One region of the Streptomyces sp. NPDC001848 genome, then DNA from elsewhere that is predicted to be linked to it. Evidence: riboswitches for the same ligand, from Rfam matches in the RefSeq annotation. Region 1 holds a riboswitch; each other region holds the start of a gene.
The links. A riboswitch is a leader RNA that binds a small molecule or an ion and turns the genes downstream of it on or off. The one in region 1 is predicted to bind S-adenosylmethionine.
Positions count from the first base shown of each region.

Region 2: linked by a shared signal. The riboswitch ahead of thrC (threonine synthase) and the one ahead of ACFYZJ_RS07635 (amino acid ABC transporter permease) in region 1 are both predicted to bind S-adenosylmethionine.
Region 3: linked by a shared signal. The riboswitch ahead of ACFYZJ_RS04210 (aminotransferase class V-fold PLP-dependent enzyme) and the one ahead of ACFYZJ_RS07635 (amino acid ABC transporter permease) in region 1 are both predicted to bind S-adenosylmethionine.

Region 1 is NZ_JBIATP010000003.1:313,881-323,350, forward strand. Features, by position in the region: gene ACFYZJ_RS07615 (putative leader peptide) at 1-128, opposite strand, end outside; gene ACFYZJ_RS07620 (hypothetical protein) at 106-609, opposite strand; gene ACFYZJ_RS07625 (ABC transporter substrate-binding protein) at 651-1,676, opposite strand; gene ACFYZJ_RS07630 (amino acid ABC transporter ATP-binding protein) at 1,754-2,539, opposite strand; gene ACFYZJ_RS07635 (amino acid ABC transporter permease) at 2,536-3,516, opposite strand; SAM riboswitch class IV at 3,847-3,956, opposite strand; gene ACFYZJ_RS07640 (glutathione S-transferase C-terminal domain-containing protein) at 4,044-4,928, opposite strand; gene ACFYZJ_RS07645 (hypothetical protein) at 5,042-5,164, opposite strand; gene ACFYZJ_RS07650 (hypothetical protein) at 5,408-6,214, shown strand; gene ACFYZJ_RS07655 (ABC transporter substrate-binding protein) at 6,278-7,375, opposite strand; gene ACFYZJ_RS07660 (ABC transporter permease) at 7,441-8,319, opposite strand; gene ACFYZJ_RS07665 (ABC transporter ATP-binding protein) at 8,316-9,191, opposite strand.
Region 2 is NZ_JBIATP010000013.1:135,228-144,697, reverse strand. Features, by position in the region: gene ACFYZJ_RS26445 (glucosyl-3-phosphoglycerate synthase) at 42-986, opposite strand; SAM riboswitch class I at 1,182-1,325, shown strand; gene thrC (threonine synthase) at 1,344-2,624, shown strand; gene ACFYZJ_RS26435 (MoaD/ThiS family protein) at 2,677-2,952, shown strand; gene ACFYZJ_RS26430 (cold-shock protein) at 3,402-3,605, shown strand; gene groL (chaperonin GroEL) at 3,956-5,581, shown strand; gene ACFYZJ_RS26420 (NADH:flavin oxidoreductase) at 5,792-6,916, shown strand; gene ACFYZJ_RS26415 (alpha/beta fold hydrolase) at 7,119-7,916, shown strand; gene ACFYZJ_RS26410 (aromatic acid exporter family protein) at 7,960-9,105, shown strand; gene ACFYZJ_RS26405 (DedA family protein) at 9,191-9,470, shown strand, end outside.
Region 3 is NZ_JBIATP010000002.1:246,013-255,482, reverse strand. Features, by position in the region: gene ACFYZJ_RS04240 (polyprenyl synthetase family protein) at 190-1,257, shown strand; gene ACFYZJ_RS04235 (hypothetical protein) at 1,254-2,195, shown strand; gene ACFYZJ_RS04230 (cytochrome P450) at 2,207-3,565, shown strand; gene ACFYZJ_RS04225 (cytochrome P450) at 3,647-5,005, shown strand; gene ACFYZJ_RS04220 (hypothetical protein) at 5,636-5,902, shown strand; gene ACFYZJ_RS04215 (Lrp/AsnC family transcriptional regulator) at 5,942-6,223, shown strand; gene ACFYZJ_RS04210 (aminotransferase class V-fold PLP-dependent enzyme) at 6,277-7,638, opposite strand; SAM riboswitch class IV at 7,822-7,938, opposite strand; gene ACFYZJ_RS04205 (hypothetical protein) at 8,029-8,199, opposite strand; gene ACFYZJ_RS04200 (PRC-barrel domain-containing protein) at 8,227-8,583, opposite strand; gene trpD (anthranilate phosphoribosyltransferase) at 8,678-9,470, opposite strand, start outside.

The DNA of each region.
Region 1 (9,470 bases):
CGCAGCAGATCGATGTGGGGCCGGGAGTGGAGGCGGACGACACTCGGTACACGTGTCACGTCCGTCACCTCCGTCCGTGGGACTGCGCCGTGCACATCTCCTCCTTCACAACGCCCTGCCCGCGTCATCTGTTCCTGCCGGGGCGGACCCGGAGGATCGTCGTGCGGCGGCGCAGGGTGAAGCCGCGGTACGGGCCAGGAACGGTCCCGGTCTGGTCCGGGAGACCAGGTAGAGCATCTCGGGGACGTCGTGATGGCCCGGGCCGTACGGCCTCGGGGCCTCCTCGGCGCGTGGTGAGGTGTCGACGAGTTGGACGCCGTGCCCGCCGCCGACGGTCTCCCAGCCGTCGGGGACGGCGTCGACTCCCTTGAGGCGTACGGGGTGTCCGGGGCCGAGCAGCCGGCGCGGGTCGGCCCAGGCGCGCTGGTCGTCCGGATCGGCGAGGGCGGCGAAGGCGTGGACGTCCGCGGGATGGCGGGCGGCGTCTCCGACGCGCTCGGCCGAGTCGGCGTGCGGGCCGGCCAGGGCGGCCCACACGGGGTTGTCGAGGAGGCGCGTGGCCGGCGCGTCCAGGCCTCCGCCACCGCGGACCGCGGTCTCGAGTGCCACGGTGGCGGGCTCCCTTCGGTGTGTCGGGGTGCGGCGGGTGATCAGGAGTTGTCGAGCGGCAGCCCGGGCGGGTTGACCTCGGACTTGGCGACGGCTTCGTTGGACAGGTTCCAGGCGGCGAGCCACTTGGCGTACTGGCCGCTCTCGATCAGGTGGTTGATGGCGTCGGCGAGCGGCTTCGCGAGTCCGCTGTCCTTCTTCGCGGTCGCCGCGATCAGGCCCTGCAGGGACTCGCCGGCACCGGAGAACTCGCCCGCGTTGCGGGTCGCCTGGGGCGTGTTCGCGACCTGCCGGATGTGGTAGGCGATACCGGGGTTGGGGCCGAAGTACGCGTCGATCTTGCCGCTGGACAGCGCCAGATAGGTGCCGTTGCGGTCCGGGTAGTACTTGACGGTGAGCTTCTTGCCCTCCTTGGCCAGCTTGGCCTTCCACTCCAGGAGCAGCTTCTCCTGGTTGGTGCCGGAGCCGACGGAGACGGTCCTGCCGGCGAGGTTCTCGTAGTTGCCGCCGAAGTTCCAGGTGCTCTTCTTCGGCACCTCGAAGGCCAGGTTGTCCTGCCGGTAGGAGGCGAACTCGTACTTCTTCTTGCGTTCCTCGGTGTCGGTGACGTTGGAGAAGGCCACGTCGACCTTGCCGCTGTCGATGCCGACGAACAGGTTCTCCCAGGTGAAGTTCTTCAGCTCGGGCTTGAGGCCGAGGACCGCGGCCACCAGGCGGCCGAAGTCGGGCTCGGCGCCGGTGAGGGTCTTCTGGTCGCTGCCCACGTACGCCAGCGGCGCGAAGCCGGAGGGCAGGGCGCCCACGCCGATCTCCAGCTTGCCGCTCTTGCGGATGGCCGCGGGCAGTTCGGCGTTCAGGGACTTCACCTCGGACACCTTCAGGGCTGTCTGCGTGGCGGCGCCGTTGGAGAGCTGCCCCACGGTGACCGTGCCGGAGGATGCGCTGTCGGTGGTGGTGGCGGCGTCGCTCTTGCCCCCGCACGCGGCGAGTCCGGCGGCGAGGGAGGCGACGGCGGTGCCTGCGGTGAGGCCGCGCAGGAGTCGGGTGCGAAGACTGAGGGTGGGCATGGCTGTCCTTGTCCGGTGAGCGGTGGAGGTGTTGGGGCGTGGGGGGAGGCTGTGGAGCGGAAGCGGAACCGGCGGGTTCAGAGCACCTTGCTCAGGAAGTCCCGGGTCCGCTCGTGCCGCGGGTTGTCCAGGACCTCGGCGGGCGGCCCCTGTTCGATGATCCGGCCGTCGTCCATGAAGACCACCCGGTCGGCGCATTCACGGGCGAAGCCGATCTCGTGGGTGACGATGACCAGCGTGGTGCCGCCGCCGGCCAGGTCCTTGATGACGGCCAGCACCTCGCCGACGAGTTCTGGGTCGAGGGCGGAGGTGGGTTCGTCGAAGAGGATCACGCCGGGCCGCAGGGCGAGCGCGCGGGCGATGGCCACGCGCTGCTGCTGGCCGCCGGACAGCTGCCGCGGGTAGGCGTCGGCCTTGTCGGCGAGCCCGACCCTGCCGAGCAGTTGGAGGGCCAGGTCCCGGGCTTGGGCTTTGGTCAGCTTGCCGGTCGCCACCGGCGCCGCGGTGACGTTCTCCAGCGCGGTCAGGTGCGGGAAGAGGTTGAAGTTCTGGAACACAAAGCCGATGCGGCTGCGCTGGCCCAGGATGACCCGCTCGCTCAGCTCCTTGAGGTGGTCGCCGTGGCGGCGTACGCCGACGGGTTCGCCCCCCACGCTGACATAGCCGCGGTCGGGCTTCTCCAGGTGGTTGATCACCCGCAGCAGGGTGGACTTGCCGGAGCCGGACGGGCCGAGGACCACGGTCACCTCCCCCGGCCGTACGGTCAACTCCACGCCATGCAGCACCTGGTGCGCACCGAACGCCTTGTGGACGTCGTGCACCTGGATGGCGGCGGGGCGGGTCTGGAGCGTCTCGGTGGTCATATGGCGGCCTCCCTGCGCGCACGGGCCCGCAGATCGGCGAGACCGGTGCGGAGCTTCTGCAACGGGGTCGGCGGCAACGCGCGGGTGGCGCCGCGGGCGTAGTACCGCTCGACGTAGAACTGGACGACGGACACGAGGCTCGTCAGGATCAGGTACCAGACGGTGACCACCAGCAGCAGCGGCACGATGTCGCCGGGGTAGGTGCTGCCCATGGTCTGCGCGGAGCCGAACAGGTCCAGCAACGACACGTAGAACACCAGCGAGGTGCTCTTGACCAGGCCGATCAGCTGGTTGACGTAGTTCGGGGTGATGGACCTGAGGGCCTGCGGAAAGACGATCCGCCGGAACTGGTGGCCCTTGGGCAGACCGAGCGCGGCGGCCGCTTCGTGCTGGCCCTGGTCGACGGAGAGGATGCCGCCGCGGACCACCTCCGCCGCGTAGGCCGCCTCGTTGAGGCTCAGTCCGACGACGGCGACGACCATGTCGGTGGCGAGCCGGGACTCGTCGAAGCTGAAGAAGGCGGGGCCGAAGGGCACACCGACGCTCAGCGTCTTGTACAGGGCGCTGAAGTTGTAGAGGAAGATCAGCACCACGATCAGCGGTATGGAGCGCAGCGCCCACACATACGTCCAGCTGACCGCGCGCAGGACCGGGCTCCTCGACAGCCGGGCCAGTGCGAGCACGATTCCGCCGAGCAGGCCCAACACCGCGCTGAGGGCGGTGACTTCGAGAGTGATGAGCAGTCCGTCGAGGATGGTGGGGCGCAGGAACCAGTAGGCGAAGCGGTCCCACTGGTAGAACGGGTTGGACACCAGTCCGTGGACGAACTGGGCCACGAGGACCAGCACGATCGCCGTGGCGATCCAGCGGCCCGGCCTGCGCAGGGGCAGTACCCGCTGGGCGGTCGCGGGTGGGGACGGGGTGTCGGCGGACGGCGCCGCTGCGAGGGACACGGCGGCGCCGGAGGACTCGGGCATGGCAGGCTCCAGCTGGGGAGGGCACCCCGGATGCGCGTACGACGACACCGGCGCAACGGCAGGAGCCGCCGGCGTGACGAGGGGTGGAAAGCGCACGGGACCGGGGACTGGACGGAACGCGGGCACACCACGGCGGCGGTGCGCCTCAGGGATTCAGAAGGCCGTCAGTCGTGACAGCGGGCAGAGCCCGGGGTGGTACACAGTGCGCTGTTGACGCGGAGCAGGTCGACGGAACGGTTCGCGCAGAGCAGGACGCAGCCGCGGAGCCGCGAAGCGGCCGTCCTCGAAGCTGCGTCCATCGCCGTCACCGTCACTCTTCCGGCCCGTGGGGCCTCGCGCTTACCGAAACGTCATCCGGTCGGGTCGTCACCTGGGGCACCCCACCGCGGTGCGAGGGTTGCCGGTCAGCGAGCCAGGGCTTGACGCTGACGCTCATGACCTCTTGGCCCGTAAGTGAATACGGGCGCCGGAGGCGATGTCAACGCCCGTCCACCAGGTGATACATGGACGGAGATGCCCTTCGCCCATCAACCCGACTCGGCGCCGGTCCTGTTGGGCATGTGCGCGGCCCAGTCCAGGATCTGCACCGCCGCGCCGGCGGCCTCCAGTCCCCGGCAGTGCGCGTGGTGCCGCCGGGCGATGCCCTCGAGGTCGAGGTGTCCACCGAAGGCGGGGTGGGAGGTCAGCCGACGGGCGTACGCCCACAGGTGCGGGTGGCCGGCGACGCGGTGCACCGCGGCGGCGTCCAGGTGCCAGCGGTGCACGGTGTCGAGCTGCACCAGGCTGACCCACACCTCCACGTCCGCGGCGGTCAGCCGGTCGCCGAGCAGGTGGTCCTGCCGGGCGAGCCGTCCCTCCAGTGACCGCAGGGTGCACAGCAGCGAGGTGAGCGCGGCGTCCCGTTCCTCCGGATCCGCGTCGACGCATCCGGCACGCTGGGCGGCCGCGTCGATGCCCTGCTCGCACAGCCGCTGGACGCCCTCGATCTCGACGTCCGCCCCTTGCGGATACAGCGCGGGGCGGTCCGTGCCGAAGTGCCGCGCCAGGTCGCGCATGATGTCCGGGGCGTGGGTGCTGACGATCCGGCCCGACCAGTCGTCGCTGAGCACGGGCGCCAGGGCGGCTCCCGGGTAGCGATGTGCGCTGGCCTCGTACAGCGGACGCAGCGCGGAGTACTCGCCGCCGGGTCCGTCGGGCACCGCGGGCAGCAGCGTGACGGGGCAGACGTCGTCGAGGCCGAGCAGGCTGTGTGTGATGGCTATCCGCAGACAGTGCGGACAGGCCGGGGACAGGTGGAGACGGTAGCGGCGCGGTACGGCGTAGTGGCCGCTGCGCGGGTCACAGCCGATCCGGCCGCGGAAGGCGGGCAGTTGCTGTGCGGACGGGAGTGCGGTCAGGGCATGGGCGGACATGTCTCTCCCGGGGGTTCTGGGACGCGGGGGTGTGGGGGTGGTGGCCCACGGGCAGGCGCGCTCCACGACGCGAACGGCGCGGGGTGGCGGGGGCGCGGCGTGGCCCCGCCGGTTCAGCGCCGGCGGCTGCTCGCGCTGCAGACGCGCAGCAGATCGATGTGACGGCGGGAGGTCAGCAGCAGGGACTGCCGGCGCGTGCGGTGAACACGGCTGACGACCGGCTCCAGGCGCCCCATGTTTCCCTACCTGTTCACTAGGAAATCTCCCTTGGAGTGTCGATCCGGCTCCGGCCCGCGTCAAGGGGGAGGTCCGCAGTGTGAGAGGGTGGCTGCCGAGGGGCGAGACTCACGGGTTCCCCTCCTCGTGTTCAGGTCGCTTTCAGCTTCCGGGGCCGCTGTGGCAACTCATGCACATCAAGCCCCAAAGCAATGGCAAAGGCCCCTGGGAAAGCGGCAGATGGCCATGTCATCGTGCGTGTCATGAGCACTGAGCACGTCCTTGATGACCGACCCGACGCCCACACCCACGCCCGGATACGCGGGATGGCGAACAAGGTGCCGGAAGTGACCGTCTACTTCTGGATCATCAAGGTTCTGACGACCGGAATGGGCGAGACCGCCTCCGACTACCTGGGCCATCTGCTCGGCCCGATCCCCGCGGTCGGTCTCGGCACCCTCGCCTTCCTCGGGTCCCTGGTCCTGCAGTTCGCGGTCCGCCGGTACGTGGCCTGGATCTACTGGACGGCCATCGTCATGGTCAGCGTGTTCGGCACGATGGCCGCCGACGTTCTGCACGTGGGCCTCCACGTGCCCTACACGCTCTCCACGCCGCTGTTCCTGGCGGCGCTGGCCGCCGTCTTCGCCCTGTGGTACGCGAGCGAGCGGACCCTGTCCATCCACAGCATCTCCACCCGGCGCCGCGAGGCGTTCTACTGGGCTGCCGTGCTCGCCACGTTCGCGCTCGGCACGGCCGCGGGCGACCTGAGCGCGACGATCGGCCTCGGCTACCTGGGGTCCGTCGCTCTGTACGCCGTCGCCATCTCTGTGCCGGCGGTCGCCCACCGCGGGGGTCTGCTCGGCCCGGTGGTCGCGTTCTGGTCCGCGTACGTCATCACCCGCCCACTCGGTGCGTCGATCGCCGACTGGATGGCCCTGCCCCACAGGCGCGGCGGGCTGGACTGGGGTCTGGGCCCGGTCACCCTGTCGTGGACGGTCGCGATCCTCGGATTCGTGGCCTACCTGGCGGTCTCGCGACGCGACGTCGGGAGCGACTCGGCCGCAGTCTGACATGGCACCGCCCCGCCTGCCGCTGGTGCGGTCAGGCGGGGCGACGTCGTGTCGGTGGCAGGCTCAGCCGTCCGCCCCCGCGGGGGTCGTGGTGGTCTTGAATCCCTCGGTCTTGTTGGCCTGGATGGCGAAGTCGTTGGTGAACGTCTTGCCGAGGTCCACCGAACCCTTCACGTTGCCGACCAACTTCTCCGTCGCGAGTGAGGTCTTCGGACCGCCGGCCGGCATGATGCCGTCCGGGAGGAACTGACCCTTGTCCTCGGTCAGGGCCGAGATGTAGTCGGCTTTGGTCACGAGCTGGTTCTGCACGAACGACTGAGGCAGCTTGTCGGCGATGTCGGCCGCGCTGTGCGTGTTGATCCAATGCATGGTGGCCACGAGCGCGTCGACGACCTTCTGCACGGTGGCCTTGTTCTGGTTCACCCAGTCGGTGCGGGCGAGCATACTGGCCGCGGGGAAGGCACCGCCCATCGCCGCCGTGGCACCCTGCGTGGTGGCCAGGTCGATCGCGGAGGCACCGACGCCCTTCTTCTCGATCGCGGCCACCGTCGGCTGTGTCGTCATCACACAGTCCACCTTGCCGTTCTGCAGCGCGGCGATGGCGGTGGAGCCGGCGCCGACCCCGATCCGGTGGAAGTCGCTGGTCTTGACGCCCTTCTTGGCGGCCAGGAACTGGGTGAGGGTGTCGGTGCCCGACCCCAGGTCGGTGACGCCGAGGGTCTTGCCCTTGAAGTCGGCGGCCGAGGTGACGCCCGACTTCTTGGTGCACATCTCACGCTCGCCCGGCGCGCCGGAGAGCTGGACCACGTCCTCGACCGCCTTGCCCTTGGCCTGGAACTCGATCGTGTGGTTGTACCAGGCGCCGGCCATGTCCACCTGGCCCGAGGCCATGGCGTCCTCGGCGCCGACGCCGCCGTCCTGCTCGGTGCTCAGCTCCACATTGACGCCGTACTTCTTGTAGAAACCGAGGTTCTGGGCGAGTTGGTAGGGCAGGTAGATCTGCTTGTCGATGCCGCCGACCATGAGCTTCACCGTGGGCACGCCGCCGGAGCTGCCGACGCTCTGGGAGCCGCTGTGGGAGCCGCTGGAACAGGCGGTGGCCGTGCCGAGGGCGAGGACGGTGAGGAGGGAGGCGGCGACGGTGGCGGATCGTCTTGACATGGCTGGCCACATTCCTTTTCTGGGGTGGGACAGGGGAACAGCGGAGGGGATGGGGAGGAACGGAGTCAGAGGGCGTTCGACGCCTCGGACGGGGACGGGGGGCGCCAGGACAGCAGCCGGTGCTCGAGCTTGCTGATCAGCCACTCGGCACCGAGCACGATGACCGAGATGACGAGCATCGTCGCGAACACGCCGTCGGGGTCGAAGTTGTTCTGGGCGGTCTTGATGACCAGGCCGAGGCCGCTCTGTGCGCCCAGCACCTCGCCGACCAGCGCGCCGACGATGGCGAAGCCGAAGGCGCTGTGCAGGCTGGCGATGATCCAGGTGAGCGCCGACGGCACGATGACGTGGCGGATGATCTGCATCTGCGAGGCGCCGAGCACCTTGGCGTTGGCGAGGATGTTGCGGTCGACCTCGCGGACGCCCTGGAAGGCGTTGAAGAAGACGATGAAGAACACCAGCACCGCGGCCAGCAGGATCTTCGGGGTCACGCCGATACCGAAGGCGACGATGAAGATCGAGCCGAGGACGATCCGCGGGATCGCGTTGACCATCTTGATGTAGGGGCCGAGCACATCGGAGAGGAAGCGGCTCTGGCCCAGCGCCACGCCGAAGATCACTCCGGTGACGGATCCCAGGGCGAAGCCGACGAGCGCCTCCTGGATCGTCGTCCATATGTTCGAGTAGAAGGACCCGAACTCGGTGCCGTTCTGGAAGAGGTCGACCAGCCGCTTGGCGATGCCGGACGGCTGCCCGAAGAAGAACGGGTCGACGATCCCCCAGGTGGTGAACGCCTGCCAGCCGCCGATGACGACGACCGCGAGGCCGATGCGGCCCGCCCACACCAGTGCGACGCGGCGTCGTGCGGCGCTTCTGGCGGCGGCAGCGGCCGATACCTGGCCGCCGCTGACCGGAGCGGCGGGAGCGGTGGACGTCGTGGTCATGCCTTACCTCCTGCGGTGCGTGCGTAGGCGCGCTCCACCTCCTCGCGCAGCGTGTCCCATATCTGGTGCTGCAGTTCGATGAAGCGGGGCTCGAAGCGGATCTCCTGGACCGAGCCGCGCGGGCGGGGCAGGTCGATGTCGAAGACCGCCTTGACCGATCCGGGGCTCGACGTCATGACGACGACGCGGTCGGCGAGTGCCACGGCCTCGTCGAGGTCGTGGGTGATGAAGACGACGGACGGCCGGATCTGCTCCCACAGGGCCAGCAGCTCGGTCGACATGATCGCCTTGGTCTGCACGTCGAGGGCGCCGAACGGCTCGTCCATGATCAGGATCTTGGGTTCGTTGATCAGGGCCGCGGCCATCGCCACGCGCTTGCGCATACCGCCGGAGAGCTGGTGGGGATAGCGGTCCTCGAACCCCGAGAGGCCGACCCGGCGCAGCCAGTCACGAGCCTGCTCATGTGCCCGCTGCTTGGGCACGCCCCGGAAGACCGGGCCCATCAGCACGTTGCCGAGCACGGTCTTCCAGGGCAGCAGGGCGTCGGCCTGGAACATGAAGCTGACGCCGTCGGTGATGCCGTCCACCTCACGGCCGCCCACCTTGACCGAGCCCTCGCTGGGCCGGTCGAGCCCCGACACCATGCTCAACGTGGTCGACTTGCCGCAGCCGGTGGGGCCGACCACCGCGCAGAACTGGCCCGGCTCCACGGTGAACGACACGTCTTGCAGCGCCGTGAACACCTCACCGGCAGGGGTCAGGAATCGCTTGGTGAGCCCGGAGATCTCGATGCGCGCATCCTCACGCGCTGCTGCGCCTGCGGTCGCCGTACCGGTGATCGGGCTCTTCGCGACATCGTTTCGCGAAGCCATGGGGGGCCGTCTCCTTCCACGCCTCGAGGGGCGAGCTCCGCACCTCGTCGGGTCGAGTTCCGCACCTCGTCGGGAGCGGGTGAAGGCAGACGCTAGGGGCCACCCGGTGTTACGTCGCTGTTTCACAGGTATCCCGCGATAGCCGCGTAACCCGGAGTTCTGCTCGTTCTGCTCAGTGAAACGGGGCTGGGCAGGATTCCGGCCATCAGGCACAATCGCGCCACGCGGGTGCGGCGCAGGGGCCGGGCCCGGCACGACGTACGACAGGGGCAAGAGGCA
Region 2 (9,470 bases), on a different contig from region 1:
GGAGCCGTCTCCGCCATGTCCGGCGCCCGGCCGCGCACCACTCAGGCCACTTTCCGTTCCATGTATTCGGCGATCTCCGCCATCGGCGGCCTCTCCTCGGTGTCCACGGAGTACGTCCGGGGCTCGAAGCCGTCCGCGCCCCGCTCGAACTGCGTGAGGGCCGGGCGGATCAGATGGCCGCGGGCCAGGCGGAGCTGGGCCGTGCGGTAGATCGCGGCGGCCATCCGGCCGAGCGCCTGGCCGTCCTGGTGGCGGTGCTTGCGCACACCGACGTCGACCTGGGCCAGCGCGTCCAGGCCCACCAGGTGCAGCGCGTCCACCAGCATGCCCAGCTCGACGCCGTACCCGACCGGGAAGGGGAGCCGTTCCAGCAGGGAGCGGCGGGCGGCGTACTCGCCGCCGAGCGGCTGGACGAATCCGGCGAGCTGCGGCCAGTGCATGTTGAGCAGCGGGCGGGCCATCAGTTCTGTGACGCGGCCGCCCTGTCCCGCTGCACCGCCGAGCGGCCGGTCGTACATCGCCTTCACCAGGTCCACGTCCGGGTCGGTGAGCAGCGGGCCCACGATCCCGGTCACGAAGTCCGACGAGAACTCCTTCAGGTCCGCGTCGACGAAGCAGATGATGTCCCCGCCGGTGACCAGCAAGGAGCGCCACAGCACCTCGCCCTTGCCGGGCACGGCCGGTATGCGTGGCAGGATCGCGTCCCGGTGCACCACCCTCGCGCCGGCCGCGGCGGCGACCTGGGACGTGCGGTCGGTGGAGCCGGAGTCGACGACGACGATCTCGTCGACCAGCGGAACCTGCCGCACGAGGTCGTGGCGGATGACGGAGACGATCTCGCCGACCGTCTCCTCCTCGTTGAGCGCGGGCAGCACGACGCTGACCGAGGAACCCGAGGCTCGTTTCGCGGCCATGATCTGGTGGAGCGGGCGATCGGTGACGGACCAGGAGCGGGTGCTCAGCCAGCGCTCGACTTCTTCCAGCACAGTCTGCGGCTCCTCACATCGGTACGGGCGTGGGGGGTGAGTCGGGGAGGGTCAAACGGGTCTCTCTTGTGATCCATCTCGCGGTTCGGACGACTATCTCAACTCTCCCGGCCGTCGGTTACAGTCTTGAACAACGCCGGTGACCATCGCATGTCGGGGTCCCTCGCGGCCCGCGCCGGCGAAACAACCACATACAGCTCATCCAGAGGGGCAGAGGGACACGGCCCGATGAAGCCCCGGCAACCCTCCAGTCGGCTCTCGTCTTCGCAGGCGGGGCTCCCGGCTAGGGAAGGTGCCAATTCCGTCTCACGGCGAGGTGCGTCGTGGGGAAGATGAGGAGAAAGGGCCTCGCCTGACATGGCTGTGCAGACTGTTGCAAGCACCACCGACTCCGTGAACCTCGGCCCCGCTGCGGCCCTGTCCTGCCGCGAGTGCGGCCACCGGGTGCCGCTCGGTCCGGTCTTCGCCTGCGAGGAGTGTTTCGGCCCGCTCGAGGTCGCCTACGACTTCTCCGGCTACGACACCGAGGAGCTGCGGAAGCGGATCGAGGCGGGCCCCGCGAACATCTGGCGCTATGCGCCGCTGCTGCCGGTCCCGGCGGACGTGGCCGACAAGCCGAACCTCAACCCGGGCTGGACCAAGCTCGTCAAGGCCGACAACCTGGCGCGGGAGCTGGGCGTGACCGGCGGGTTGTATGTGAAGGACGACTCCGGTAACCCGACGCACTCCTTCAAGGACCGCGTGGTCGCCCAGGCGCTGGAGGCGGCGCGCGTCTTCGGCTTCACCACCCTGTCCTGCTCCTCCACCGGCAACCTCGCGGGCGCGGTCGGCGCCGCGGCGGCCCGGGCCGGGTTCCGCTCCTGTGTCTTCATCCCGCACGACCTGGAGCAGGGCAAGGTCGTCATGGCCGCGATCTACGGCGGCGAGCTCGTCGGCATCGAGGGCAACTACGACGACGTGAACCGCTTCTGCTCCGAGCTGATCGGCGACCCGGCCGGCGAGGGCTGGGGCTTCGTCAACGTCAACCTGCGGCCGTACTACGCGGAGGGTTCCAAGACCCTGGCGTACGAGATCGCCGAGCAGCTCGGCTGGGAGCTGCCGGACCAGATCGTGGTGCCGATCGCCTCCGGCTCGCAGCTCACGAAGATCGACAAGGGTCTGCAGGAGCTGATCAAGCTGGGGCTCGTCGAGGACAAGCCGTACAAGATCTTCGGCGCGCAGGCCGAGGGCTGCTCGCCGGTGTCGGTGGCGTACAAGGCGGGCCACGACGTGGTACGGCCGCAGAAGCCGAACACGATCGCCAAGTCGCTCGCGATCGGCAACCCGGCCGACGGTCCCTACGTACTGGACATCGCCCGCCGCACGGGCGGTGCCGTGGAGGACGTGACGGACGAGCAGATCGTGGACGCCATCAAGCTCCTCGCCCGGACCGAGGGCATCTTCGCCGAGACGGCGGGTGGCGTGACCGTCGGCGTCACGCGCAAGCTGATCGAGAACGGTGTCCTCGACCCGTCGAAGACGACGGTCGTCCTCAACACCGGGGACGGTCTGAAGACGCTGGACGCGGTGGCCGGCACCGGGCTGACCGCGACGATCCGCCCCACCCTCGAGTCCTTCCGCGAGGCCGGTCTCGTCTGACCTCCGCCCGCGCCAACCCACCAGCCGTACCCCGACCGGAGGTCACCCCCCGATGAGCGTCACCGTCCGCATCCCCACCATCCTGCGCACCTACACCGGCGGCCAGGCCGAGGTCACCGCCGAGGGCGCCACCCTCGCCGAGGTCATCGCCGACCTGGAGAAGAACCACACCGGTATCGCCGCCCGTGTCCTGGACGACCAGGGCAAGCTGCGCCGCTTCGTCAACGTGTACGTGAACGACGACGACGTCCGCTTCGAGCAGGGCCTGGAGACGGCGACCCCGGACGGTGCGGGCGTCTCCATCATCCCCGCGGTCGCGGGCGGCTGACGGTGGCTCACCCGCGCGATCATTACCCTCGGTAACGCGCGTCACTCACCGTTCATCGAATTGCCCTCTCCGTGAGAGAAACGGAGGGGGCAATTCTGCATGGTTGAGCGCGGTACAGTTGGGGAACGCGCTCCCGGTCTCCCCTTCCGGGTCCGCGAACCTCTGCCGCGCGCCCGACAAGAAGCAGCCAAAGTGTGCGGGGCTTTTGCGCCATTCATTCCCTTTGCCGGGCCCGACTTGCCCTGAAATCTGGTGAATTCTCGGTATATTCCCGACCGGCCGCACCCCGAATTCTCGTCCGATTGACCTGTTGCAGACGGCAGTTGGACAGATACATTCAGCCGCGGTCGACGCGTTCCGGCGCACGCCCCCAACCGTTGGGGGGTGAGGTCTGACCCGGATCCGCGAAGTGTGGATCTGTGCAAGGGCCAGTAATAGGGGAGTTAGGCATGGCTCAGGGCACCGTCAAGTGGTTCAACGCGGAGAAGGGGTACGGCTTCATCGCGGTCGACGGTGGTGCGGACGTCTTCGTCCACTACAGCGCGATCCAGATGGACGGCTACCGCACCCTGGAAGAGGGCCAGCGGGTCGAGTTCGAGATCTCGCAGGGTCAGAAGGGCCCGCAGGCGGACATGGTCCGCGTGACCGCCTGATACAACGCGCCGACGACTGAACTGTTCGACGTGTCGAGGGGCTCGCATCCCGTCCGGGATGCGAGCCCCTCGGTCGTGTCGGGCCACCGTCCCCCAGGGGGCGCGCAGCGGCGTCCACCTGCGGATCATGCTCCCGAGTTCACCTTCCGATACCCCAAGGCGGCTTGCACTCGGCAGGGTCGAGTGCTAATCATTGGCGTTAGCACTCTGAAGGTGAGAGTGACAACAGAAGGACCGGGTCGGTGAGGCCGCGGGCCGGGTGGGGCAAGGAACCTCCGGCCGGGGCCGTCCGTCGCGGGCGCGGGCGCGGTCCGAAGTAATCACCCCCAGTCCTGGAGGGACCACTTCACATGGCCAAGATCATCGCGTTCGACGAGGAGGCGCGGCGCGGCCTCGAGCGCGGCATGAACCAGCTCGCGGACGCCGTCAAGGTGACCCTCGGCCCCAAGGGCCGCAACGTCGTCCTCGAGAAGAAGTGGGGCGCCCCCACGATCACCAACGACGGCGTCTCCATCGCCAAGGAGATCGAGCTCGAGGACCCGTACGAGAAGATCGGCGCCGAGCTGGTCAAGGAAGTCGCCAAGAAGACGGACGACGTCGCCGGTGACGGTACGACCACCGCGACCGTGCTCGCCCAGGCGCTGGTCCGCGAGGGCTTGCGCAACGTGGCCGCCGGTGCCAACCCGATGGCCCTGAAGCGCGGCATCGAGAAGGCCGTCGAGGCCGTCTCCGCCTCGCTGCTCGAGCAGGCCAAGGACGTCGAGACCAAGGAGCAGATCGCTTCCACGGCCTCCATCTCCGCCGCCGACACCCAGATCGGCGAGCTCATCGCCGAGGCCATGGACAAGGTCGGCAAGGAAGGCGTCATCACCGTCGAGGAGTCGCAGACCTTCGGTCTCGAGCTGGAGCTCACCGAGGGCATGCGCTTCGACAAGGGCTACATCTCGGCGTACTTCGCCACCGACATGGAGCGTATGGAGGCCGTCCTCGACGACCCGTACATCCTGATCGCCAACTCCAAGATCTCCTCGGTCAAGGACCTGCTCCCGCTCCTGGAGAAGGTCATGCAGTCCGGCAAGCCGCTGCTGATCATCGCCGAGGACGTCGAGGGCGAGGCCCTGTCGACCCTGGTCGTCAACAAGATCCGCGGCACCTTCAAGTCCGTCGCCGTCAAGGCCCCGGGCTTCGGCGACCGCCGCAAGGCCATGCTCGGCGACATCGCCATCCTCACGGGCGGCGAGGTCATCTCCGAGGAGGTCGGCCTCAAGCTGGAGAACGCGACCCTGGACCTCCTGGGCCGCGCCCGCAAGGTCGTCATCACCAAGGACGAGACCACCATCGTCGACGGCGCCGGCTCCGCCGACCAGGTCTCCGGCCGCGTCAACCAGATCCGCGCCGAGATCGAGAACAGCGACTCCGACTACGACCGCGAGAAGCTGCAGGAGCGCCTGGCGAAGCTGGCCGGCGGCGTGGCCGTCATCAAGGCCGGTGCCGCCACGGAGGTCGAGCTCAAGGAGCGCAAGCACCGCATCGAGGACGCCGTCCGCAACGCGAAGGCGGCCGTCGAGGAGGGCATCGTCGCCGGTGGTGGCGTGGCCCTGGTCCAGGCGGCGCAGAACTCCTTCGAGAAGCTGGACCTCGAGGGCGACGAGGCCGTCGGCGCCGAGATCGTCCGCAAGGCCCTGACCGCCCCGCTGACCCAGATCGCCGTCAACGCCGGCCTCGAGGGCGGCGTCGTGGTGGAGAAGGTCCGCAACCTCACCCCGGGCCACGGCCTGAACGCCGCGACCGGTGAGTACGTGGACATGATCGCCGAGGGCATCATCGACCCGGCGAAGGTGACCCGTTCCGCGCTGCAGAACGCCGCCTCCATCGCCGCGCTGTTCCTCACCACCGAGGCCGTCATCGCCGACAAGCCGGAGAAGGCCGCCGCGCCCGCCGGTGGCGGCATGCCGGGCGGTGACATGGACTTCTGATCCCTCCGAGGATCGGTACCAGTCCTTTCGTACGAGGGCGGCACTCCCTGTCTGTGGCAGGGGGTGCCGCCCTCGGGCGTGTCCGGGACCACACGGGCGTTCCGGCCGACCGGGAATGTGGGGCAGCGCATAGGCCGTTGCTTCAGAACCTGCAACAATGCGCACGCACATACCAGCCGGTCAACACCGTCCCTCACGAGGAGCCCCTACGTGACCGTCACGACGCCCGCCTCCCGCGCCGCCCAGCTGCTGTCCCGCCCGATCCCGCTCAACGGCCTCACCGTCCCGAACCGGATCGTGATGGCGCCGATGACCCGCATGTTCTCCCCGGGCGGCATCCCCGGCGAGGACGTGCGCTCCTACTACGCCCGCCGCGCCGCCGCGGGCGTCGGACTGATCGTCACCGAGGGCACCTACGTGGGCCACGAGTCGGCCGGCCAGAGCGACCGCGTCCCGCGCTTCCACGGCGAGGAGCAGCTCGCGGGCTGGGCCAGGGTCGCCGAGGAGGTGCACGCCGCCGGTGGCACGATCGTCCCGCAGCTGTGGCACATCGGCATGGTCCGCAAGCAGGGCGAGCCCCCCTTCGCCGACGCCCCGGCCGTCGGCCCCTCCGGTCTCGTCACCGCGGGCGCCGAGCCGACCGGCAAGGCGATGACCCAGCAGGACCTGGACGACGTCATCGACGCGTTCGCCCGGGCCGCCGCGGACGCCGAGCGCATCGGCTTCGACGGCGTGGAGATCCACGGCGCCCACGGCTACCTCGTCGACCAGTTCCTGTGGGCGGGCACCAACCGCCGCACGGACGCGTACGGCGGCGACCCGGTGGCCCGCACCAAGTTCGCGGCCGAGATCGTCGCGGCGGTCCGTGAGCGGGTGTCCCCCGAGTTCCCCGTGCTCTTCCGCTACTCGCAGTGGAAGCAGCAGGACTACACCGCCCGGCTCGCCGAGACCCCCGAGGAACTGGAGGCGATCCTCACCCCGCTCGCGGCGGCGGGCGTGGACGCCTTCCACGCCTCCACGCGCCGCTACTGGCTGCCCGAGTTCGAGGGCTCCGACCTCAACCTCGCGGGCTGGACGAAGAAGCTGACCGGCAAGCCGACGATCACGGTGGGTTCGGTGGGCCTGGACGGCGACTTCCTCCGCGCGTTCCAGGGCGAGGGCGCCCCGGTCAAGACCCTCGACAACCTCCTGGACCGCCTGGAGTCGGAGGAGTTCGACCTGGTGGCGGTGGGCCGGGCGCTGCTCCAGGACCCGGAGTGGGCGGAGAAGGTCCTTCAGGGCCGCTTCGAGGAGCTGAGCGCGTACGACGCGAAGGCGCTGAAGACCCTGCACTGACGGACGAGGATGCAGACCCTCGCCCGGCGCGGCGGACGGGTGCGCGCCCCCCTCGCCCTTCAAGGACGCGGGGGGCGCACCCATGCCCGCCTCCGCCGCGCCATCGCTCGTCATGCTGTAGAGGCGTCCCAACGACCGTGAGAATCCAGTCAGTTGACGCCGGGCCGGAATGCCGTTCGCGGTGCGCACGTTGGTACTGATCATGACTCTGCGCTGCACGCTTCCGAACGGCACCGATCTCGCCTACGAGTCGACGGGCGAGGGCCCGCTCGCCGTGTACGCCCACGGCCTGCTGCTGAGCCGGCAGGCCGAGGCGGACCTGGGCCTGTTCGGCTGGGGAGCGGTCGAAGCCCTGCCCGGCCGCCGTTTCGTGCGTTACGACGCCCGTGGGCACGGCGAGTCGGGTGACCGCCCGCACGCCGACGACTACACCTACCCGCGGTTCGCCGACGACCTGCTGGCGTTGATGGACCACCTGGACGGCGGGCGGCGGCCCGTGACGGGCATGGGCGACTCGCTGGGCTGCGCCACCGTGCTGACCGCGGCGGTGCGCGCACCCGAACGGTTCGACCGCCTGGTGCTCATGATCCCGCCGACCGCGTGGGAGACCAGGCCCGCCCAGGCGGAGCTGTACCGCGCCCTCGCCGACATCACGGACAAGGAAGGCGTGGAGGGCTTCGCGGCGGCTCTGGCGGGCGCGCCGGTTCCGGAGGCCCTCGTCGGCGCGCCGGGCTACCCGCCGCGGTCGCTCGGGGCGCACCCCGAGACGCTACCTGCGCTGCTGCGCGGAGCTGCGGCTTCCGATCTGCCCGCCCGGGAGGAGATCGCCCGTCTCACCCAGCCCGCGCTGGTCCTCACCTGGAGCGGTGACCAGGGACACCCGGTCTCCACGGCGGAGCAACTCGCCGAGCTGCTGCCCGACGCCCGGTTGCACGTTTCCCACGACCCCACCGACATCGCGACCTGGGACGAACGCATCGCGGAGTTCCTGCGGGGATAGATCCGCGCGCATTCATCCCGAGCCCCGTGGCACCTGGGTTGCCATGAGCAGGAAGCGAACGGTGACGCAGCAGGTGTGGGGTCAGGCGCAGGCGGCCGGAGGGGCGGTACGGCGGGCCTGGGAGGAACCCGGCCGGGAGCGGGACATCGTCGTCCAGGCCCTGAAGGCGGCACTGGCCGCCTGGGTGGCCTGGGCCGTGGCGGGCTGGTGGCTGAAGGCGCCGGTGGCCTTCGTGGCGCCCTGGGTGGCGGTCGTCCTGGTGGAGTCGACCGTGTACCGGTCGATCGCGCACGGGCTGCAGCAGCTGGCGGCGATCGCCACCGGCACGGTCGTGGCGACGGCGGCGGCCCTTGTGCTGGACAGCACGATGACCGCCATGGCGGTGGTGCTGCCCACGGTGGTCCTGCTGGGCCACTGGCAGCGCCTGGGCAGCCAGGGCGTCTACGCGGCCACCGGCGCCCTGTTCGTCCTGACCAACGGGCAGGTCACCGTCGCCACCTCGGCAGCCCGGATCGCCGAGGCGGTCTTCGGCGCCCTGGTCGGGATCACCGTCAACGCGCTGATCCGGCCCCCGGTGTACCTGCGCGACAGCCGGGCGGCCCTCCAGGACGCCGCCGGGGAGGCCCACGACATCCTCGAAGCGGTGGCCGACGGGATGGCGGAGGACCGCTGGGACGCCGACGAGGCCGTCGGCTGGCACGAACGCGCGCTGCGCCTGGAACGCCTGGTGGACCAGGCCCGCTCCGCGATCGGCTGGAGCCGGGAGAGCATGCGCATCAACCTCCGCCGCCGCTCGCGCGCCCACTCCGTGCCGGGCAAGGACTACGACGACGCGGTCGTCGTCCTGGACTACGCGGCCGTGCACACCGCCGGCGTCACCCGGGCGGTCCTGGAGGCCGCGTCCGAGGACCGCCCGGCGGCCCGGCCGGCCCCCTCCGTCGCCCGCCGCTACGCGGACTTCCTGCACCGGACCGCGCAGGCGCTCCAGTACTACTGCCAAAGCCGCTTCGGCACCGAGGACGACCACGAGCTGCGCCAAGCCGTGCGCAAGCTGCGCGACACGCACGACGAACTGCGCCGGCACCTGACCCGCTCGGTACCGGACGACCCCAACGAGGTCGCCACCTACGGCACCCTGCTGACCCAGGCGCGCCGCCTGGTCGACCAACTCGTCGCCACGGAGCCCTGAGGACCGCCTGCCCGGGATGCGCGGGCGTGCAGGACCATGGAAACCGGTGCCGACAGCTCATGCCCAGCCGCACGGGAGACCGCCGATGACACAGCCCCCGCTTCCCGGAGTCCTGGCCGACGTCGCCCCGATCCTGGACCACTGGGGCTACCTGGCGGTCGCCGGCCTGGTGTTCATCGAGGACTTCGGCGTGCCCGTGCCCGGCGAGACGATCCTGATCGTCGCCGCCGTGTACGCGGGCGCGGGCCGGCTGAACATCGTCCTGGTGGCGTTGATCGCCTTCTTCGCCGCCGTGCTCGGCGACAACGTCGGCTACGCCATCGGTCGCTTCGGCGGCCACCGGCTCGTCGAGCGCTACGGCCGCT
Region 3 (9,470 bases), on a different contig from region 1:
GCGTCGACCCGGTGTCCCTCGGCGGAAGTCCGCCGGACACCGTCCGCACACCATCCGGCCCGGTACCGGTTCCCGTTGGAAAGCCGCCCCCACCCGCCGCCCCTGTGCGGCCCGCGCGGTCGTGGGGCGTGCCGACGTGCGCCCGGAACCGACCCGACGGGCCCCGACAAGCGGGACGAGGCAGAGAAAATGAGCATTCGGACGATATCCCCCGACGTACTGAACACCAATGTCGTCAGAAAAAACGTCGAGACCGTGATAGAGGATTTCCTGGACGAACGCCGAAAACATTCCGGACAGCCGCAGATGGCCCGGCTGGTGAAACTGCTCAAGGAATTCATGGCGGACGGCAAGAGGATCCGCCCGGTGCTGACCGTCATGGGCTGGCGGGCAGCCGGTGGCGAAACCGGCATGGAATCGGTCGTGCGTGTGGCGGCTTCCCTGGAAATGTTCCACACCTTCGCCCTCATCCACGACGACATCATGGACGACAGCGACACCAGGCGCGGGCGGCCCACCATCCACCGGCTGCTCGCGGGCAAGCGGGGCGACGAGCGCACGGAACGCTTCGGGCTCGGTGCCGCGGTGTTGGTCGGCGACCTCGCCTTCGCCTGGTCGGATCAGCTTCTGCACACCGCCCGTCTCACCTCGCGGCAGGCGGCGGCGGTGCATCCGCTGATCACCGAGATGCGCACCGAGGTCATGCTCGGCCAGTACCTGGATCTTCGTGCGACGGGCGAACTGACCGACGACGTCGAGGCCACGCTGACGGTCAACCGCTACAAAACCGCCAAGTACACCATCGAGCGCCCGCTGCACATCGGTGCCGCCCTCGCGGGCGCGGGCCCCGAGGCGATGGCGGCCTGCACCGCGTACGCCCTCCCCCTGGGTGAGGCGTTCCAGCTCCGCGACGACCTGCTGGGGGTGTACGGCGATGTGCGGGACACCGGCAAGTCCCGCCTGGACGATCTGCGCGCCGGCAAGAACACGACCCTCGTCGCCCTGGCGCTCCGCGCGGGTGACGCGGCGCAGTCCGCCCGGCTGCGTGCCCTGATCGGCGACCCCCTGCTGGACGAGGCCGGCGCCGAAGAGGTCCGTGCGATCTTCGCCGCCACCGGCGCCCGGGACACCGTCGAATGCATGATCGACGACCGTTACCGCCAGGCCCTGCGCGCCCTGGACGCCGCGCCCTTCACGCCAGAGGCGATCACCGCTCTGCAGCAGCTGGCCGCCACCGCCACCCGGAGGAACTCATGACCGCAGATCTGACCGCCACCACCGGCTCGACGGCGCAGGCGGGTCCCGTCGGCGCCCAGGCCACGACGGCGCGCTACTGGCAGGAGTGCACCGACCGCTTCGCCGCCCTGTTCGAGCGGTACGTCGGATACGAGGCGCAGAAGGTACCGATGACCGACGCGGAACTGCGGGAGGTCATCGACGCCTGCAACCGCGCGGTCGCCCCGCTGGGCAAGGCCGTCTCCGACAAGCGCTGGATCTCCTACATGGACGTCGTCCGATGGTCGCAGAGCGCCCGCCACATCAAGGACATGGAGGCGTTCAAGGCCGTCTGCGTCCTGAACTGCGTGACCTTCGTGTGGGACGACATGGACCCGTCGCTGCACAACTTCGATCTCTTCCTGCCCCAGCTGCGCGCGGTCTGCGAGCGCTACTACGCCCCGCAGGACGCCGAGTTCGCGTACGAGGGCGCCCGCGCCTTCGTCACCAGCGACCACATGTTCCGGGACTCCCTGCTGAAGAAGGTGCTCTGCACCACGTCGCCGGAGCAGTACTTCCGCTTCCGCGTCACCGACGTGGGCGTGGACTTCTGGATGAAGATGTCCTACCCGATCTACCGCCACCCAGAGCTCACCGAGCACTCCAAGACGGGCCTCGCCGCCCGGATGACCACCCGCGGGCTGGCCATCGTCAACGACTTCTACTCCTACGACCGGGAGAAAGAACTCGGCCAGATCACCAACTGCTTCCGGCTGTGCGACGTGTCGGACGAGGCCGGCTTCCGGCGCTTCTTCCAGGCCCGGCTGGACGACATGGCCGAGGACATGGAGTGCATCAGGGCGTTCGACGACACGACTCGTGACGTGCTGCTCGACCTCATCCACGGCAACTTCGTGTGGACCACCCGCGACCGGCGGTACCAGGCGCCCGTGAACGAAGTCAACTCGCGGATACAGTGAGGAGCGGCCGTATGCCCACTGCCAAGCCGACCGCCGCGGACCGGTCCTGGCGGATCGGCACCGCTCCCGGCGCCCTGCCCCTGCTGGGACACGTACCCGCGCTGTGGCGCCGCCCCCTGGAGTTCCTCGCGTCGCTGCCCGCCCACGGCGATCTGGTCGAGGTGCGGCTCGGGCCGAGCCGGGCCTATCTCGCCGCGCACCCCGAACTGGTCCGCGAGGTTCTGCTCAACCCCCGCGTCTTCGACAAAGGCGGCGTCTTCGACAAGGCGCGGCAGCTGCTCGGCAACAGCCTGTCGGTGTCCCGGGGCGAGGAGCACCGCTTCCAGCGCCGCCTCATCCAGCCCGCTTTCCACACCAGCAGGATCGCGGCCTACACGACAGCCGTGGCTGACGACACCCGCGTCGCGACGGACGCCTGGCGCTCCGGTGAGACGCGGGACATCAGCGACACCATGCACGCCCTGCTGATGCGGGTCGCGGCACGGACGCTGTTCTCCGCCGGACTCGACGAGGCCACGATCGAGGAGGCCCGGCAGTGCCTGCGGACGGTGTCGCACGGCATCTACAAACGCACCGTCGCGCCCCTGGGCGTCATGGAGAAGCTGCCCACACCGGGAAACCGGGCGTACGACCGGGCCAATACGAGGCTGCGCGAGATCGTGGCAGAGATGATCAGCCGCCGGCGCGGCTCCGAGGGCGACCACGGCGATCTGCTCTCCACCCTGCTGCGCGCCGAGCATCCCGACACCGGGGAGAAGCTGGACGACCGGCAGGTACTGGATCAGGTCATCACCTTCCTGGTGGCCGGAAGCGAGACCACCGCCTCCACCCTCGCCTTCGTCTTCCACCTGATGGGCACGTTGCCCGAGGTGGAGAAGCGGGTCCACGCCGAGGTGGACGAGGCCGTCGGTGACCGCACACCGGCCTACGCCGATCTGTCCGCGCTGCGATACACCCGCAATGTGATCACCGAGGCGCTGCGCCTCTACCCGCCGTCCTGGATGGCGATGCGGGTCACGGCCCAGGAGGTCACCCTCGGCGGCCGGACCATCCCCGCCGGAACGACGATCCTCTACAGCGCCTACGCCCTGCACCACAACCCGGAGCTCTTCCCCGCCCCGGAGACCTTCGACCCCGGCCGCTGGGAGGGCGAGCGGGCCGCGCGGGTGCCGCGCGGGGCGCTGCTTCCGTTCGGTGCGGGCAGCCACAAGTGCATCGGCGACGTCCTCGCGCTGACCGAGACCGCGCTGATCGTCGCCACCGTCGCCGCTCGCTGGCGGCTGCGCCCGGTGCCCGGGACGCGGCTGCGGCCCGAGCCGAAAGCCACCCTGGAGGCGGGCCCGATGCCGATGGTCCTCGAACGGCGCTGACCGCTTCCGCCGCGGGACAGGCGGGCACTGTCAGAGGTGCCCCGGACATCCGACCCCATCCGTCATCGAAGGACCGAAGGTATGAAGACCCATTCCGACACGGCCAGGCGCGACTGGCGGGTGGCACGGGCGCCCCACCAGCTGCCGCTGGTGGGACACGCGCTGCTCATGGCCCGCCGGCCGCTGGACTTCCTGGCCTCCCTGCCCGCCGTGGGCGATCTCGTCCAGCTCCGTATCGGGACCAAGCCGGCCTACCTGCCCTGCCATCCGGAACTGGTGCAGCAGGTGCTGCTGAACGCACGGGTCTACGACACCGGAGGACCGGTGAAGGAGAAGGCCCGTTCCATTCTGGGCAACGGGCTGATCACCTCCGACTGGGCCGACCACCGCCGGCAGCGGCGCATGATGCAGCCCGCCTTCCACCCGGCGCGCATCGCCGCGTACGCCGCGGTCATGGAGGAGGAGTGCGCGGGGCACGCCGGGATCTGGCGGTCCGGGCAGCCGGTCGACGTCGGTGACGCGATGCAGGCGTTGACGGCGCGGGTGACGGCCCGGGCCCTGTTCTCGACCGACATGGCACCGCACTCGGTCGCGGAGATCCAGCGCAACCTGCCCGTCGTGGTGCGCGGCGCCTACCGTCAGGCGGTGGACCCCACAGGACTCCTGGCCCGGCTTCCGCTGGCCGCCAACCGTGCCTTCGACACCGCACTCGGGCGGTTGCACGCGCTCATCGACGGCATCATCCGCGACTACCGGCGGTCGGACGGGGACCGCGGCGACCTGTTGTCGGCGCTGCTGGCCGCCCGCGACGACGAGGACGGCGGCGCGTTGTCGGACCAGGAGGTCCACGACCAGGTCATGACCCTGCTGCTGGCCGGCGTCGAGACCACGGCCAGCGCCCTGACCTGGGCCTGGTACCTGCTCGCGCGCCATCCGGAGGCCGAGGCGCGGCTGCACGCGGAAGTCGACGAGGTGCTGGGCGGCCGGCCCCCGGCCTATGCGGACGTGCCGAGGCTCGCGTACACGCAGCGGATCTTCACCGAGACGCTGCGGCTGTACCCGCCGGCCTGGATGTTCACCCGGATGACCACCGAGTCCACGGACCTGGGCGGGCACCGGCTGCCGGCGGGCACGGACGTGCTGGTCAGTCCCTATGTCATCCACCGCATGCCCGAACTCTTCGCGCGCCCCCTGGCCTTCGACCCGGACAGGTGGCTGCCGGAGCGGGCCAAGGACGTGGCACGCGGCTCGTACCTGCCGTTCGGCGCGGGCAGCCGCAAGTGCATCGGCGACGTGTTCGGCATGACCGAGGCGACGCTCGCGCTCGCCGCCCTCGCCTCCCGCTGGCGGCTGCGCCCCGTCCCGGGCACCCGGGTGAAGCCACGGGCCGAGATGAGCCTCACCGCGGGCCCGCTGCCCATGCTGCCCGAACCCCGCTGACCCGAGGGTCGCCCTCCTCACACCGGCGCACGATCGCCGCCCGAACCGGAGACCTCCCCACCATGACCCGTCAGCGCCCGGTATCCCCCTTCGAGAGTGCGTACTTCGTCGACCCGGGACCCGCCGGACTCCCTTTGTACGAGATGCCCCTGTACGTGGAGTCCCTGGTACGGGGACTCCTGGACCCGGCCCTGGTGGCACGGTCCCTGCGGCTGCTGACCGCACACCATCCGATCCTGCGGTCCGAGGTGGTCGCCGGCGGGAGCGGACCGCTGCTGCGGGTGCGTGACCGGGTCCAGCCGCCCGTCACCGTGTGCGAGGGCATCGACGAACCCTTCGCCGCCCTGATCAACTCGCGCCCCGACTGGACCGGGAGCATGTTGCACGCCTGGCTGCTCAGCGACGGCGAGCACACCCAGGTGGTGCTCGGGGTCCACCACGGTGTGACCGACGGGCGGTCTGCCTTCGGTCTTCTGGACGAGTTCTGGCGGTACTACACCGCCCTCGCCGCAGGCGCGGACCCCGGCGTGGAAGAGCGCGAGGCGCTGCCGGAGGCGCTCGACACCCGTCCGCCGCGACCCCGAACGCTTCCTGCTGGGCGCGCTTCGCGCGGGTGCTCGGGGCCTCGCGGTGCCGGTTCCGGTCGTCAGCTACGGCATGTCCAACCTCGGCCGGATCCCCGCGCACCCCGTCCCGGAGGACCTGCACCTGCTCCGCTTCGGCGCCACGGGCAACGCACCCGGAATGCCGCCCAAGGTGCTCGTCGCCGCGTTCGACGGTCGGCTGGTGGTGCAGAACGAGTACGACGGCTGGACCTACGGACCGGAACAGATGGGGCGCCTGCGCGAGACCCTGCGCGTTTCCCTGGAGGATCTGGCCCGTCGGCCAAGGGTCTAGAGTGAGGGCGTCAGCGCGTACCGAGGGAGACAGCCAGCCGTGATCACCGCGATCGTGCTCATCAAGACCAGCGTGGACCGGATCCCCGAGATCGCGGAGCGGATCGCCGCGCTGGATTCCGTCAGCGAGGTCTTCTCCGTCACGGGGACGTACGACCTGATCGCCATGGTGCGGGTGAAGGAGCACGAGGAGCTGGCGGACGTCATCCCCGGGCGGATCAGCAAGATCCCGGGGGTCGAGGCGACGGACACCCACGTGGCGTTCCGCACGTACTCCCAGCACGACCTGGAGGCGGCGTTCGCGATCGGGCTGGACTCCTGACCCGCCTGATCCGCTGAACGCCGCCTCACCGGTGGCGTGAGGACCTGGAGTTCTCAGACCGCCGGGACGCAGCGGCCGTTCTCCGTGTGGTACTGCCACTTCGCACCGTCGCGCACCAGTTCCTGCACGGCGTCGACGAAGCGCTCCACGTGCTCGTCGGGGGTGCCGGCGCCGAAGCTCACCCGGATCGCGTTGAGGGACTTCTCGCCGGGCGCCGCCTCGGGGGCGCCGCACTCGCCCTGGGTCTGGGGGCCGCTGCCGAGCAGGGTCCGGACCAGGGGGTGGGCGCAGAACAGGCCGTCGCGGACGCCGATGCCGTACTCGGCGGAGAGCGCGGCGGCGAAGTGGGAGCTGTTCCAGCCCTCGACGACGAAGGAGATCACGCCGACGCGCGGGGCGTCGTCGCCGAAGAGGGACAGGACCTTGACCTCGGGGACGTCGGCGAGGCCCTCCCTGACCTTGCGGATCAGGTGCTGCTCGCGGGCGACCAGGGTGTCGAAACCGGCCTCGGTGAGGGCTTTGCAGGCGGAGGCGATGGCGTAGGCGCCGATGACGTTCGGGGAGCCGGCCTCGTGGCGGGCGGCCGTGTCGTGCCACTCCACGTCCACTCCCCCGTCCGTCCGCCGCGTGACCTTGCGGCTGGCGCCGCCGCCCGCGAGGTACGGCTCGGCCTGGCACAGCCAGTCGGCGCGGCCGGCCAGGACGCCGGAGCCGAAGGGGGCGTAGAGCTTGTGGCCGGAGAAGGCGACCCAGTCCACGTCGAGGTCCTTGACGGACACCGGGTGGTGCGGGGCGAGTTGGGCGGCGTCCAGGACGATACGGGCGCCGTGCGCGTGGGCGGCCGCCGCCAGCTCGCGCACGGGCCACAGCTCGCCGGTGACGTTGGAGGCACCGGTGACGCACACCAGGGCCGGGCCGTGGGGGTCGCGGTCGGCGAGGGCGCGCTCCAGGGTCTCCACGGCCTGCTGCGGAGTGCGCGGGGCGTCGAGGTAGGTGACCTGGGCGTCGCGCCAGGGCAGCAGGGAGGCGTGGTGCTCGGTCTCGAAGACGAAGACCCGGCAGCCGGCCGGGAGGGCGGCGGCGAGGAGGTTGAGCGAGTCGGTGGTGGACCGGGTGAAGATCACCTGGTCGGTGTCGCGGCAGTCGAGGAACTCGGCGACGGTGCGGCGGGCGTTCTCGAAGAGGTCGGTGGACAGCTGGGAGAGGTACCCGGCACCGCGGTGGACGCTGCCGTAGTACGGGGCGTACGCCGCCACGTCGTCCCAGACGCGCTGCAGGGCGGGGGCGCTGGCCGCGTAGTCGAGCGCGGCGTAGGTGACGTCGCCGCCGGTGACGAGCGGGACGGTGACCTCACGGCCCAGAACGGGCAGCGGGGCACAGACGGACGGGTCGGCGGCAAGGGTGGGGACGGACATGGGTGTACTCCCGTAAGGCAGGCGAGACTCACCGGTGCCGGAGGCGCGCACGGGCGCAGAGGTCTCCACGGCACGGAGAGTGAAAGGAGAAAAGGGGTGCGGAGGCGGGGCTCTGCGGCCCTAACGCATTCGCTTGCTCACGGAAGGCTCCCTCGAACGACCAGGACCCCTGGTGACACGAGGGGTCCGCGCTTGCCGCAGACCTCGCTGCCTACGGCCTGGTCTTCACCCGGGGCACCCCGCCACGGACGGAGGGTTGCCGGACAGCCGGCCGGGGCCGAATGGCTGTCGCTCATGACCTGGTCAGGAAACTACGGCAGGTGATCACCCGCCCGCAACTTCTGTCCGGATACCGGGACGGGATCCCCGAGGGGATCCCGTCCCGGTATGTCACCGAAGCAGGTGGTGGCGCGAGCGCCGCCCCCAGCGCATGCCGGTCAGGACAAGGCTGGCCAGGAAGACCACCACGCCGATGATCAGGAGGTAGAACAACCCCTTCGCCACCGCGCCGATGATTCCCAGGGCGACCGCCACGAGGATCAGGAACAGCACGAACGCCATGGTGACCCCTTCCTGAGGCCCGGCAGGTCAGCGGCGCGCGAGGCGGCGTCCGCGGTCGTCGCCGGGCTCGTAGGCCCTGTCGTAGTGTTTGAAGATCTCTTCTTCGCGCTCGACCGGCAGGACGTCGTCCACGCCGATGGACGGCGCCTTGCGCACCCGCCCTCTGGAGTGCGCCACCTGCACGTACCCCGGTCCCACGGTCGCCTCGTCGAGGGGGACGAAGACGAGCCTGTGCCGGGTCGGCAGCCCGGTACGGACGGTGGCCATGGCCGGCGTGTCGGTGGTGGTGTCGACGTAGACGGCCTCGAGGGACCCGATCCTGCGGCCCTTGGCGTCGATCACGTCGCGGTTGCGCCACTCACGGATATCGGCTGAATGGATCATGCCCAGCCTCCTTGCGGCCCGCGGGGAGAGCTGCCACTCACCTCACTCTACTCCGGCCAGCCTGACCTGGCCTTTTCCGCCGGTGCGCGCGGCGTCACGCGTTGCTGGCGGCCACCCATCGCTCCAGGGCCCGCTTGGCCGCGCCGGAGTCGATCGACTCCGCGGCCCTGTCCATGCCGGCCCGGAGCTGGTCGGTCAGCGGGCCGTCGCCCGGATGCAGGGCGACCAGTGCGGCCGCCGAGTTGAGCAGGACGGCGTCCCGCACGGGGCCCTTCTCGCCGTCCAGCAGCCGCCGTGCGACCTCCGCGTTGTACGAGGCGTCGGCGCCCCGCAGCGCCTCCACCGGCACCAGGTCGAGGCCGACGTCCCGCGGGTCGAAGGTCTCCTCCGTGACCTTGCCGTCACGGACGATCCACACCCGGGACGTGGCGGTCGTGGTGAGCTCGTCCAGGCCGTCGTCGCCACGGAAGACGAGGGAGGAGTTGCCTCGCTCGGCGAAGACCCCGGCCACGATGGGCGCCATGCGGGGGTCCGCGACACCGACCGCCTGGGCCTTCACCTTGGCCGGGTTGGTGAGCGGACCGAGGACGTTGAAGGTCGTACGGATGCCCAGCTGGCCGCGCGCCGCTGCCACGTGCCGCAGCGCCGGGTGGAACTTCACCGCGAAGCAGAAGGTGATGCCGGCCTCTTCGGCCACCTCCGCGACCCGCTTCGGGGACAGGTCCAGATTGACGCCGAGCATCTCCAGCACGTCCGACGCGCCCGACGCGGAGGACGCGGCCCGGTTGCCGTGCTTGATGACCTTGGCTCCCGTGCCGGCGACGACGATCGAGGACATCGTGGAGATGTTGACCGTCTTCGCTCCGTCGCCGCCCGTACCGACGATG